Regions from separate parts of the Mesorhizobium sp. Cs1299R1N1 genome, predicted to be linked through region 1. Evidence: riboswitches for the same ligand, from Rfam matches in the RefSeq annotation. Region 1 holds a riboswitch; each other region holds the start of a gene.
What was found. Region 1 has a riboswitch for thiamine pyrophosphate ahead of thiC (phosphomethylpyrimidine synthase ThiC). Riboswitches for the same ligand answer to the same signal wherever they lie in the genome.
Positions count from the first base shown of each region.

Region 2: another riboswitch for thiamine pyrophosphate. It lies ahead of thiB (thiamine ABC transporter substrate binding subunit); the one in region 1 lies ahead of thiC (phosphomethylpyrimidine synthase ThiC).
Region 3: another riboswitch for thiamine pyrophosphate. It lies ahead of O7A70_RS24455 (YkoF family thiamine/hydroxymethylpyrimidine-binding protein); the one in region 1 lies ahead of thiC (phosphomethylpyrimidine synthase ThiC).

Region 1 covers NZ_JAPYKR010000002.1:677,486-680,754, forward strand. The annotation lists gene thiO (glycine oxidase ThiO) at 1-158, opposite strand, end outside; gene thiC (phosphomethylpyrimidine synthase ThiC) at 155-1,978, opposite strand; TPP riboswitch at 2,084-2,200, opposite strand; gene O7A70_RS06625 (potassium transporter Kup) at 2,863-3,269, shown strand, end outside.
Region 2 covers NZ_JAPYKR010000014.1:1,983-5,251, reverse strand. The annotation lists gene thiP (thiamine/thiamine pyrophosphate ABC transporter permease) at 1-227, opposite strand, end outside; gene thiB (thiamine ABC transporter substrate binding subunit) at 270-1,268, opposite strand; TPP riboswitch at 1,312-1,426, opposite strand; gene O7A70_RS26495 (thiamine diphosphokinase) at 1,514-2,158, shown strand; gene O7A70_RS26490 (ABC-F family ATP-binding cassette domain-containing protein) at 2,160-3,269, shown strand, end outside.
Region 3 covers NZ_JAPYKR010000012.1:26,699-29,967, forward strand. The annotation lists gene O7A70_RS24440 (glycosyltransferase family 39 protein) at 1-42, shown strand, start outside; gene msrA (peptide-methionine (S)-S-oxide reductase MsrA) at 229-747, shown strand; gene O7A70_RS24450 (hypothetical protein) at 938-1,237, opposite strand; TPP riboswitch at 1,516-1,629, shown strand; gene O7A70_RS24455 (YkoF family thiamine/hydroxymethylpyrimidine-binding protein) at 1,620-2,228, shown strand; gene O7A70_RS24460 (ABC transporter permease) at 2,335-3,090, shown strand; gene O7A70_RS24465 (ABC transporter ATP-binding protein) at 3,087-3,269, shown strand, end outside.

The sequences.
Region 1 (3,269 bases):
CGCTCGCACCAGGGCGCCAGCATGCCGCCGGCAAACCACGATGCGCTGCCGCCGAGATCATACCCGATTTCAGCGACGGTGACCGCCGCGCCGCGAGTGGTGAGCTCGAAGGCCGCGGTGAGGCCGGCGACGCCGGCCCCCTTGACCAGCACCCTCATGACGGCTCCGGCACCTCGGGCGTGGTGTCACTCACCGGCATATAGAGATCGCCGCCCGCGCGGTATTTTTCCGCCATCGCCGCCATCCCCTCCTTCTGCGCTTCGGCGCGGATGTCGTGGGAGATGCGCATCGAGCAGAATTTCGGCCCGCACATCGAGCAGAAATGCGCGACCTTGTGCGCCTCCTTGGGCAAGGTCTCGTCGTGAAAGGAACGCGCGGTTTCCGGATCGAGCGACAGGTTGAACTGGTCCTCCCAGCGGAACTCGAAACGGGCGCGAGAAAGGGCATCATCCCTGGTTTTCGCCGCCGGGTGGCCTTTCGCCAAGTCGGCCGCGTGCGCGGCAATTTTGTAGGTGATGACGCCGGTTTTGACGTCGTTGCGGTCCGGCAGACCGAGATGCTCCTTCGGCGTCACATAACAGAGCATGGCGGTGCCGAACCAGCCGATCATGGCCGCACCGATGCCGGACGTGATGTGGTCGTAACCCGGGGCGATGTCCGTCGTCAGCGGCCCGAGGGTATAAAAAGGTGCTTCGCCGCAGATTGCGAGTTGCTTGTCCATGTTCTCCTTAATCTTGTGCATGGGAACGTGGCCCGGGCCCTCGATCATCACCTGGCAGTCCTTGGCCCAGGCGATCTTCGTCAGTTCGCCAAGCGTCTCCAGTTCGGCGAATTGCGCGGCATCATTGGCGTCGGCGATCGAGCCCGGACGAAGTCCGTCGCCGAGCGAAAATGAGACGTCATAGGCTCTGGCGATGTCGCAGATCTCCTCGAAATGCTCATAGAGGAAGCTTTCCCGGTGATGGTGCAGGCACCATTTCGCCATGATCGAACCGCCCCGGCTGACGATGCCGGTAACCCGCTCGACCGTGAGTGGAATGTAATGCAGCCGAACGCCGGCGTGGATGGTGAAATAGTCGACGCCCTGCTCGGCCTGCTCGATCAGCGTGTCGCGATAGACCTCCCAGTTCAGGTCCTCGGCGATGCCGCCCACCTTCTCCAGCGCCTGGTAGAGCGGCACGGTGCCGATCGGCACCGGCGAGTTGCGAACGATCCATTCGCGAATGTTGTGGATGTTGCGACCGGTCGACAGATCCATGACCGTGTCGGCGCCCCAGCGGGTCGCCCAGACCATCTTTTCGACCTCCTCAGTCATTGAGGAGGTGACAGCAGAGTTGCCGATATTGGCGTTGATCTTGACCAGGAAATTGCGGCCGATGATCATCGGCTCGCTTTCGGGATGGTTGATGTTGGCGGGAATGATTGCCCGCCCCCGCGCTACCTCGTCACGCACGAATTCCGGCGTGACAAAATCGGGGATCGCCGCACCGAAGGCCTCGCCGTCCCGCTGCAGCTTGCCGCGCAGGCTTTCGCGTCCAAGGTTCTCGCGAATGGCGACGAATTCCATTTCGGGCGTGATGATGCCGGCGCGGGCATAGGCAAGCTGGGTCACCGCCTTGTCTGCGTTGGCCCTGAGCGGCCGATTGCGAATGGGAAATTCCGGCGTCAGGCGCGCGCCAGTCGCAAATCCGTTGTCTTCCGGCGTGATGTCGCGGCCATCGTAGAATTCGACATCGCCACGAGCCGTAATCCATTCGTGCCGAAGCCGGGCGAGGCCTTTCTCTATACTCGTTTCGACCGTTTGATCAGTGTAGGGGCCGGATGGATCATAGACCGTCACAGGCGGTTCGCCGGCGGTCGGGTGGACGGAGATTTCGCGCATCGGCACCCTGATCTGCGGGTGGAGGGTGCCTTGCTTGTGTATCTTGCGTGAGGCGGGTAGCGGTCCCGTCGAAACTGCGGGGGTCAAGGCATTCATTTGAGGCTCCTTTGCTCATTTGCAATGGAGACCCAGTTCTGTGCCGGAAGGATGAAAAGACACCTTGGTCGACCTGTTCGAAACAGGTCTTCGGGGATGAACTCCCGCAAAGCGCTTGCACCGTCCCTACGCCAGTATGAACTGGATCAGGTTCAACGGGTCACTGCGCCGCGAAAGCCAGCAGTATCTCAGCCCCTTGCCGGGACTCCCCTGGTGAATGGGTCAATTGGACCGAGCCGGTGGCCTTTTGTCAAGCGCATTCGGTCCAGGGCGGTAGGTCGAAGCCAGAAGGAAGGGTTGTATAAACAGGACTCGGACCGGCTCGGTCCGCGCTCGATTCTGTAGTCGCGGGGGGCGGTGAAATGCTCATGGTCTATGACAAACCGATCGAAATGCTACATCTGAAACCATGAAGATATTGACTTTCATAAATTGCTCGTTGATAGTTGTAGCTCGATAATATCCAGGAACTCGTGACTTAATGAAAATATTACTTCGGCATAGCAGTTCAATCGACATCAGTTTAATGACGTAATCTTGTTTCATCCATAGTTAAATCTTAAAAATTGCTAATTTGCTGGTTGATGGAGTAATGGGCTGGTGACATGCCAGCCGACTTCAACATGGCAGTCCCGATTGGCAATTTCCAGACGCCTCGGCCGATAGCGGCAGTGCAGCGAGCTCCTCCCTCTCCTTGTCGCACCGCCCAATCGGCCGAGGCTACCCGTCGCAAGGACGCGTGCCTCGGAAATGCAGAATTGCGTTGGCCGTAGAGCACAGCACCCGTGGGAAGCATACGAATGGCTGTCGTGGATTCTGCCAACAGTTGTGACGTTGAGGAACTAGCGGGACATCCCGGCTCGTCTCAAAATACTGAGTTGTTGATGCTTGGCGCACTCGGTGTGGTCTATGGCGATATCGGCACCAGCCCGATCTATGCGCTCCGCGAAGCGCTGCATGCCTCGTCGGGCGGCAACGTCGCTGATCGCACAGATATTCTCGGCGTCCTGTCGCTGATCATCTGGTCGCTCACGATCACAGTTACAGTAAAATACATCATGTTCGTGCTGCGCGCCGACAACCGCGGCGAGGGTGGCGTGCTGTCGCTGATGGCGCTGGCGCGCGGCAGCTTTCCGAAGCGCTCGGCGGTGATGCTCGGCATCGGCATCATCGGCGCCTCGCTGTTTTTCGGCGATGCCGTCATTACGCCAGCGATTTCCGTGCTGTCGGCGGTGGAGGGCATGGATGTCGTCACGCCGACGTTCCAGCCTTATGTCGTGCCCCTGACACT
Region 2 (3,269 bases), on a different contig from region 1:
AGCAGCGTCGACAGGGCCGCCTGCCAGAGCGTGAAGCGCACGACACGGAAGAGGTAAGGATCGAAGGCGGCCCAGGCGCCGGAAAAATCGTGCGCGCCTTCGACTAGCAGCCCGGCAAAAGCGCCTCCGATCAGCAGCGAGGTTGCGGCAAGCGCGACAATGCCGGCTGTGATGCGGGGGTCAGAGCGCGTTTTTGCACTGAGAACCAACGTCGACTTGGGAAACATTGTGTTCCTTGGCGGTCATCTCACGAGACTAGCCCACAAAACCTACTTGCTCATCACCGCCAGCCATTCGTCCACCCAGGCCTTGCGGTTGGCCGCGACTTCCTCGGGGCTGAACAGCAAGGTCTTGGTCGGCTTGACCAGTTTGTCGAAGGCAGGGTTGAGCGGCTTGTCGGTCTTGCCGGCCGGGAACATCCAGTTGGTCTCCGGGATGGCGTCCTGGAATTTCGGCCCGGTCATGAAAGCCATGAACTTGGCCGCCAGCGGGTTCTTGGCGCCTGTCGTGGTGATGCCGGCGACTTCGATCTGCAGGTACTCGCCCTCTTCGAAGGATGCCGCCTGGTAGCGCTCGGTGTTCTCGGCGACCATGTGGTAGGCCGGCGAGGTGGTGTAGGACAGCACCATCGGCGCCTCGCCCTTGGTGAACAGGCCATAGGCCTCGCTCCAGCCCGGCGTCACGGTCAGCACCTTGGCCTTGAGCTTGGCCCAGGCTTCCGGCGCCTTGTCGCCATAGACCGACTTCACCCACAACAGCAGGCCGAGACCGGGCGTCGACGTGCGCGGATCCTGAATGACGATCTTGTCATTGGCACTGCCCTCGACCAGGTCCTTCAGGCTTTTCGGCGGCGTCTTCAGTTTTTCGGTATCGTAGACGACAGCGAAATAGCCATAGTCGAAGGGGACGAAAGTATCGTCGCTCCAGCCGCCCGGCACATTGACATCGCTCACCGCGCCGTGCGGCGCGAACAGGCCCGACGCCTTGGCATCGGCGGTGAGATTGGTGTCGAGGCCGAGCACGATATCGGCCTTGGTCGAAGCGCCTTCCAGCTTGACGCGGTTGAGCAGCGCCACGCCATCGGCGACCGAGACGAACTCGACATCGCAGCCACATTCGGCTTCGAATTCCTTCTTCACCACCGGGCCTGGACCCCAGTCGGCGGTGAAGCTCTCATAGGTGTAGACGGTGAGCTTGTCCTTGGCCAAAGCCGGCCCGGACAGGGTCACTACCGTGGCCGCGATGAGGGAATATAAAAGCGTGCGCATCGGCGCCTCCTTCGTTTGCGTTGAAAGGAATTGAGGCGTCGGATTGTCCGAAACGTCTAATCCCTCCGCCGGTACAAACCGGATCAGGTTCAGCGGGTTGGCGAGACTGCCTCTCAGCCGGCCCGCGAAAGTCGCGTCCGGCACCCCGTTAGAGCGTTTCGACACATAAGCCCGGCCGATGGGACACGCAAGTGGGAGTTTGCCGCCTTCCGTTTCCAGTGCCGGGCTGGTAAGGGCGACGGGATATGAGCACATTCACCATCCTGCTTGGCGGCGACCTCATCCGCACGCCCCGGCTCGACCGCCAGGTCGAAGGCTCGCGCGTCATCGCCGCCGACGCCGGCATCGGCCATGCGCGGATGCTGGGCCTTGTGCCGGAACTGTGGGTCGGTGATTTCGATTCCGTACCAGCCGATCTGCCGGAAGATCTCGCCGCCGTGCCCAGGCAGACCTTCCCGGCGGAAAAGGACAAGACCGACGGCGAACTGGCGATCGCGGCAGCCCTTGAACGCGGGGCGACGCGCCTTGTGCTGGCGGGCGCCTTCGGCGGCAAGCGCGCCGACCACGCCTTCCTGCACCTGGCGCTTGGCCTGCGGCTGGCCGAGGCCGGAACGGATGTGCTTCTGACCAGCGGTGCCGAGGAAGCTGTCCCCTTGCTGCTCGGCAGGGCCAGCTTCGATTATGCCGACGGCACGCTGTTTTCGATCCTTGGCTTCTCCGAACTCTCCGGCCTGACCGTCACCGGCGCCAAATGGCCGCTCGACAAGGTCGAGGTGGCTTTCGGTTCGTCGTTGACCATTTCCAACGAGGTCAAGGGCCGCCTCGACGTCGCGCTTGGCCATGGCCGAGCGCTGCTGCTCGCCCATCCCTATCCATTGCCTGAAAGCTGACATGGCCCCGCCTCTTCTCAATCTCGACGGGATAAAACTGACTTTTGGCGGCACGCCGCTGCTCGACGGCGCCGCCTTGACCGCGTCGACCGGCGACAAGATCGCGCTGGTCGGCCGCAACGGGTCCGGCAAGTCGACGCTGCTCAAGATCGCCGCCGGCCTGATCGAACCGCAGGACGGCGAGGTGTTCCGCCAGCCTTCCGCGACAGTGCGCTATCTGCCGCAAATGCCCGACATGGACGGCTTTGCGAACGTGCGGGCCTATGTCGAAGCCGGGCTCGGGCCAGCCGACGATCCCTACCGCGCCAGCTATCTGATGGAGCATCTCGGCCTGTCGGGCGAGGAACGGCCAGGCGACCTGTCCGGCGGCGAGGCCAGGCGCGCCGCGCTTGCCCGTGTCATGGCGCCAGAGCCCGACATCCTGCTACTTGATGAGCCGACGAACCATCTCGATTTGTCTGTCATCGAATGGCTGGAAGAGGAGCTCGTCCGGACTTCCTCGGCGCTCATCGTCATTTCGCATGACCGCCGCTTCCTTGAACGCGTGTCGCGCGCCACCGTCTGGCTCGACCGTGGCCAGACCCGCAGGCTGGACAAGGGCTTTGGCCATTTCGAGGAATGGCGCGACCTAGTGCTGGAAGAGGAAGAGCGCGAGCAGCACAAGCTCGGCCGCCAGATCGTGCGCGAGGAGCACTGGCTGCGCTATGGCGTGACGGCGCGGCGCAAGCGCAACATGCGCCGATTGGGCGAACTGCAGACCATGCGCCAGCGCTTTCGCGGCCATCGCGGCGCCGAAGGCTCCGCGACCATGGTGGCAAGCGACGCCGCCGAATCCGGCAAGCTGGTGATCGAAGCCAAGAACATCGAGAAGAGCTTTGGTGATCTCACCGTGGTCAAGGGGTTCTCGACCCGCATCCAGCGCGGCGACCGCGTCGGTCTTGTCGGGCCGAACGGAGCCGGCAAGACGACGCTCCTGAAGATGCTGACCGGCGAATTGGCGCCGGACGCAGGATCGGTGCGGCTCGGCACCAATCTGGAAATCGCCACGCTCGACCAGAAGCGCGAGGCCGTCGACCCGCAGGAGACGCTGGCGCAATATCTCACCGATGGG
Region 3 (3,269 bases), on a different contig from region 1:
CCGGTTGCCGCCAGCAGCCGGACCCGGCATCCGCGCGTCTAAGGCGGGCAGTGTCATGCGCCGGTTCGTTAGGGGCGCCTTCCATCGGTATGACCGAATGGCCGCTCGTCTGACTGGACGAACCAGGCGACAATGCCCATTTATGGGGATATCCAAATTTGATGTCGCGCAATTCCCCGGGGAAAGCCGCTACACTTTTCCTGGGATTGCCTTTTGAGGAGACGTTACATGGCGACTTCGAGCGAACGTGCAGTGCTTGCCGGTGGCTGCTTCTGGGGCATGCAGGATCTGATCCGGCGCTTCCCGGGCGTCCTCGCCACCCGTGTCGGCTACAGCGGCGGCGACGTGCCGAACGCCACCTATCGCAATCATGGCACGCATGCCGAAGCCATCGAGATCACCTTCGATCCGGGGAAAATCAGCTTCCGCCAGCTTCTGGAATTCTTCTTCCAGATCCACGATCCGACGACGCGCAACCGCCAGGGCAACGATGTCGGCATGAGCTATCGCTCGGCAACCTACTACACCAGCGAGGAGCAGAAGCGTGTGGCGGAGGACACCATCGCCGATGTCGATGCCTCCGGCCTGTGGCCCGGCAAGGTTGTCACCGAGCTCGCGCCGGTCGGTGCGTTCTGGGAGGCCGAGCCCGAGCACCAGGATTATCTGGAGAAATATCCCAACGGCTACACCTGCCATTTCATCAGGCCAAGCTGGAAACTGCCGGTTCGCGAAAAGGCAGTTTCATAAGATTTTTTGGCGGCGGGCAGAAGCTCCCGCTGGTTGCCACAAGACCATATCAATAGCGGTGTTAACCACCGTCCGGCGGTTGACAGTTCGAATCGGCGCGAGGGGTGCCGCCGGCCGGTCGTGGCGGACACTGAAATCGATGCGCATGGAAATCGCGGAACCTCAGTCCGCGATTTCCATGCTTCGAAAACTATTTCCCGCAGTTGCTGTCGTTAACGGTCGGCTCGGTCGCATTGCCATTGGCATCCCTCTGCGCGCCCTGCGGGTTGTTCGGGCAATTCTGGTCCGCGTTGGAATTCATGTCACCCGGCGCGATGGTCGTGCTGTTGGTTGCGCCCGGATCGATTGTATTGGGGGTAGCTGGGTCCACAGTGACCGACTTGCCGCTGCCGCCGGGCCGATCCGCGCCGGCTGCGCTATTGCTTTGCGCCATGGCGGATGTTGCAAGGGCAATGGTGAAGGCCGAAGCCGCGAGGATTTTCATAAGCATGGTTTGTCTCCATTTCTATGAATTCGTCGCCAGAGCGGTTCACGGGCTTCGCGGAAGCAACTGACCGCTCTATCTCTTTGTTTTGACGCAATTCCGGCCAGAAACCGCTTCACACTTTTCCTGCGATTGCGTCTGGTGGGACAACCCCTCGGCATTGCGAAGGTTTCAGACAAATTTCCGAGCCGGCGGCACCCGGTTGCGTCTGCGCTGGCGCAATGCTTTTGGCGCAGCTTGCTGAAAAAACAGCTTCCCCAACCGATCGAATGGTGCTTTAACGCCGCCATCCACAGGGGTGCTCCGTACGGTCGGGGCTGAGACGGGGGCGGCAAGCCCACAGACCCTAGAAGCTGATCTGGGTAATACCAGCGGAGCGAGGCGGGCGATGTTTTCAGGTGCACAGGTTTCCCTATATCCAATGGCCGACGATTTTGTCGGCGTCATCCTTGGTGCGCTCGGCGCGCTCGATCCGTATCGCGACAAGCTCAGGATCGAGACCGACGACATCTCGACCCTGCTGGTCGGGCCCCCCGAGGTGTTGTTCCCGGCGCTGCGCGACCTTTTCGTGGCTGCGTCCGGCAGCGGCAAGCATTGCGTGCTGTCGGCCACCATTTCGCGTGGCTGTCCGGGGGAGCCGGACGATCCAATCTGCCGCTCCGACACGTTCGGCGGACCCGCCGGGCCACTCGGACCACGCAAGCAAGCGGCCATCACCGCCGTGCGCGGCGCGCCCGTCACTGGCCAGCCAGCGGCCGCGCAGTTCTCGCTCTATGTGATGGGCACGGACGATCACATGGACGAGATCTATGGCTGCATCGATTTCCTGAAGCAGTCCGGCGTCTACGATCGCTCCAAGAATTTCTGCACCAAGCTGCGCGGCGATGCCGGCGCGATCTTCTCGGCGCTCGATGAAGCGTTCTGCCGCTTCGGGCCAGGCGCCGGCCACGTAACCCTCGACGTCACGGTTTCGGCCAACAGTCCCACTGCCGTCTGAACCGCTCGCGCCGAAGCGCGCGCGCCGTCAAGGTTATCCTCTCGTGGTTTCATCGTCATTCAACCCGCGTCAACTCGCGGGCTTCTTCGCCCAGGCAGCGCCGGCCGTGATAACGATCGGTCTGGTGCTCGTGGCTTGGGAACTCTACGCAAACCATTCCGGCATCAAGCCGACGGTTCTGCCGGCGCCCTCGCGCGTCTTCGAACAGGCGATGCTCAATCGTGACGCGCTGCTCGACAATGCCATTCCCACCATCCGCGCCACGCTGATCGGTTTTGCCTGTTCGCTCAGCGCCGCCTTCGCGCTGTCGATGCTGGTCGACTTCTTCCAGCCTTTGCGGCGCGCGCTGTTTCCCGTGTTTATCGTCAGCCAGACTTTGCCGCTGGTCGCCATCGCGCCATTGGTGGTGCTTTGGTTCGGTTTCGGGCTGACGCCCAAGATCATGCTGGTGGCGCTGGTCACCTTCTTCCCGATGCTGGTGGCCCTCGTACAGGGCTACGAGGCGACCGAGGTCGAGATCGGCCAGATGCTGCGCGCCATGGGAGCAGGGCGCTGGCGGGTCTTCATGCTGGCACGGTTGCCTTCGGCGCTGCCTTATTTCTTCGCGGGCCTCAAGATCTCCATCACCTACGCCGTCGTCGGCGCCATCTTCGCCGAATATGCGGGCGCGGCCAAAGGGCTGGGCATCTACATGCTCAACGCGAAGAACAATTTCCGTCCCGACCTGGTGCTCGCCGCCGTCGGCGTCAGCGCCGCGCTCACCCTCGTCCTGTTCGGACTGACGGCGCTGCTCCAGCGTCTTGCCATGCCCTGGGAACAAGCCGCTGGCAGGCAAGCCGCCGGAAAAGGCCCGCAAGCATGAGCCGGCTCGAATTGCGGCATATGCGCAAGGCCTTTGGCGGGCTCGAAGTGCTCGCCGACATTTCACTGCGCGTGGATGCCGGCGAATTCGTCTCGATCCTTGGGCCTTCGGGTGCCGGCAAGTCGACGCTGTTCCAGCTTTTGACCGGCGCCGAGCATGCCGAGGGTGAGATGTTCTTC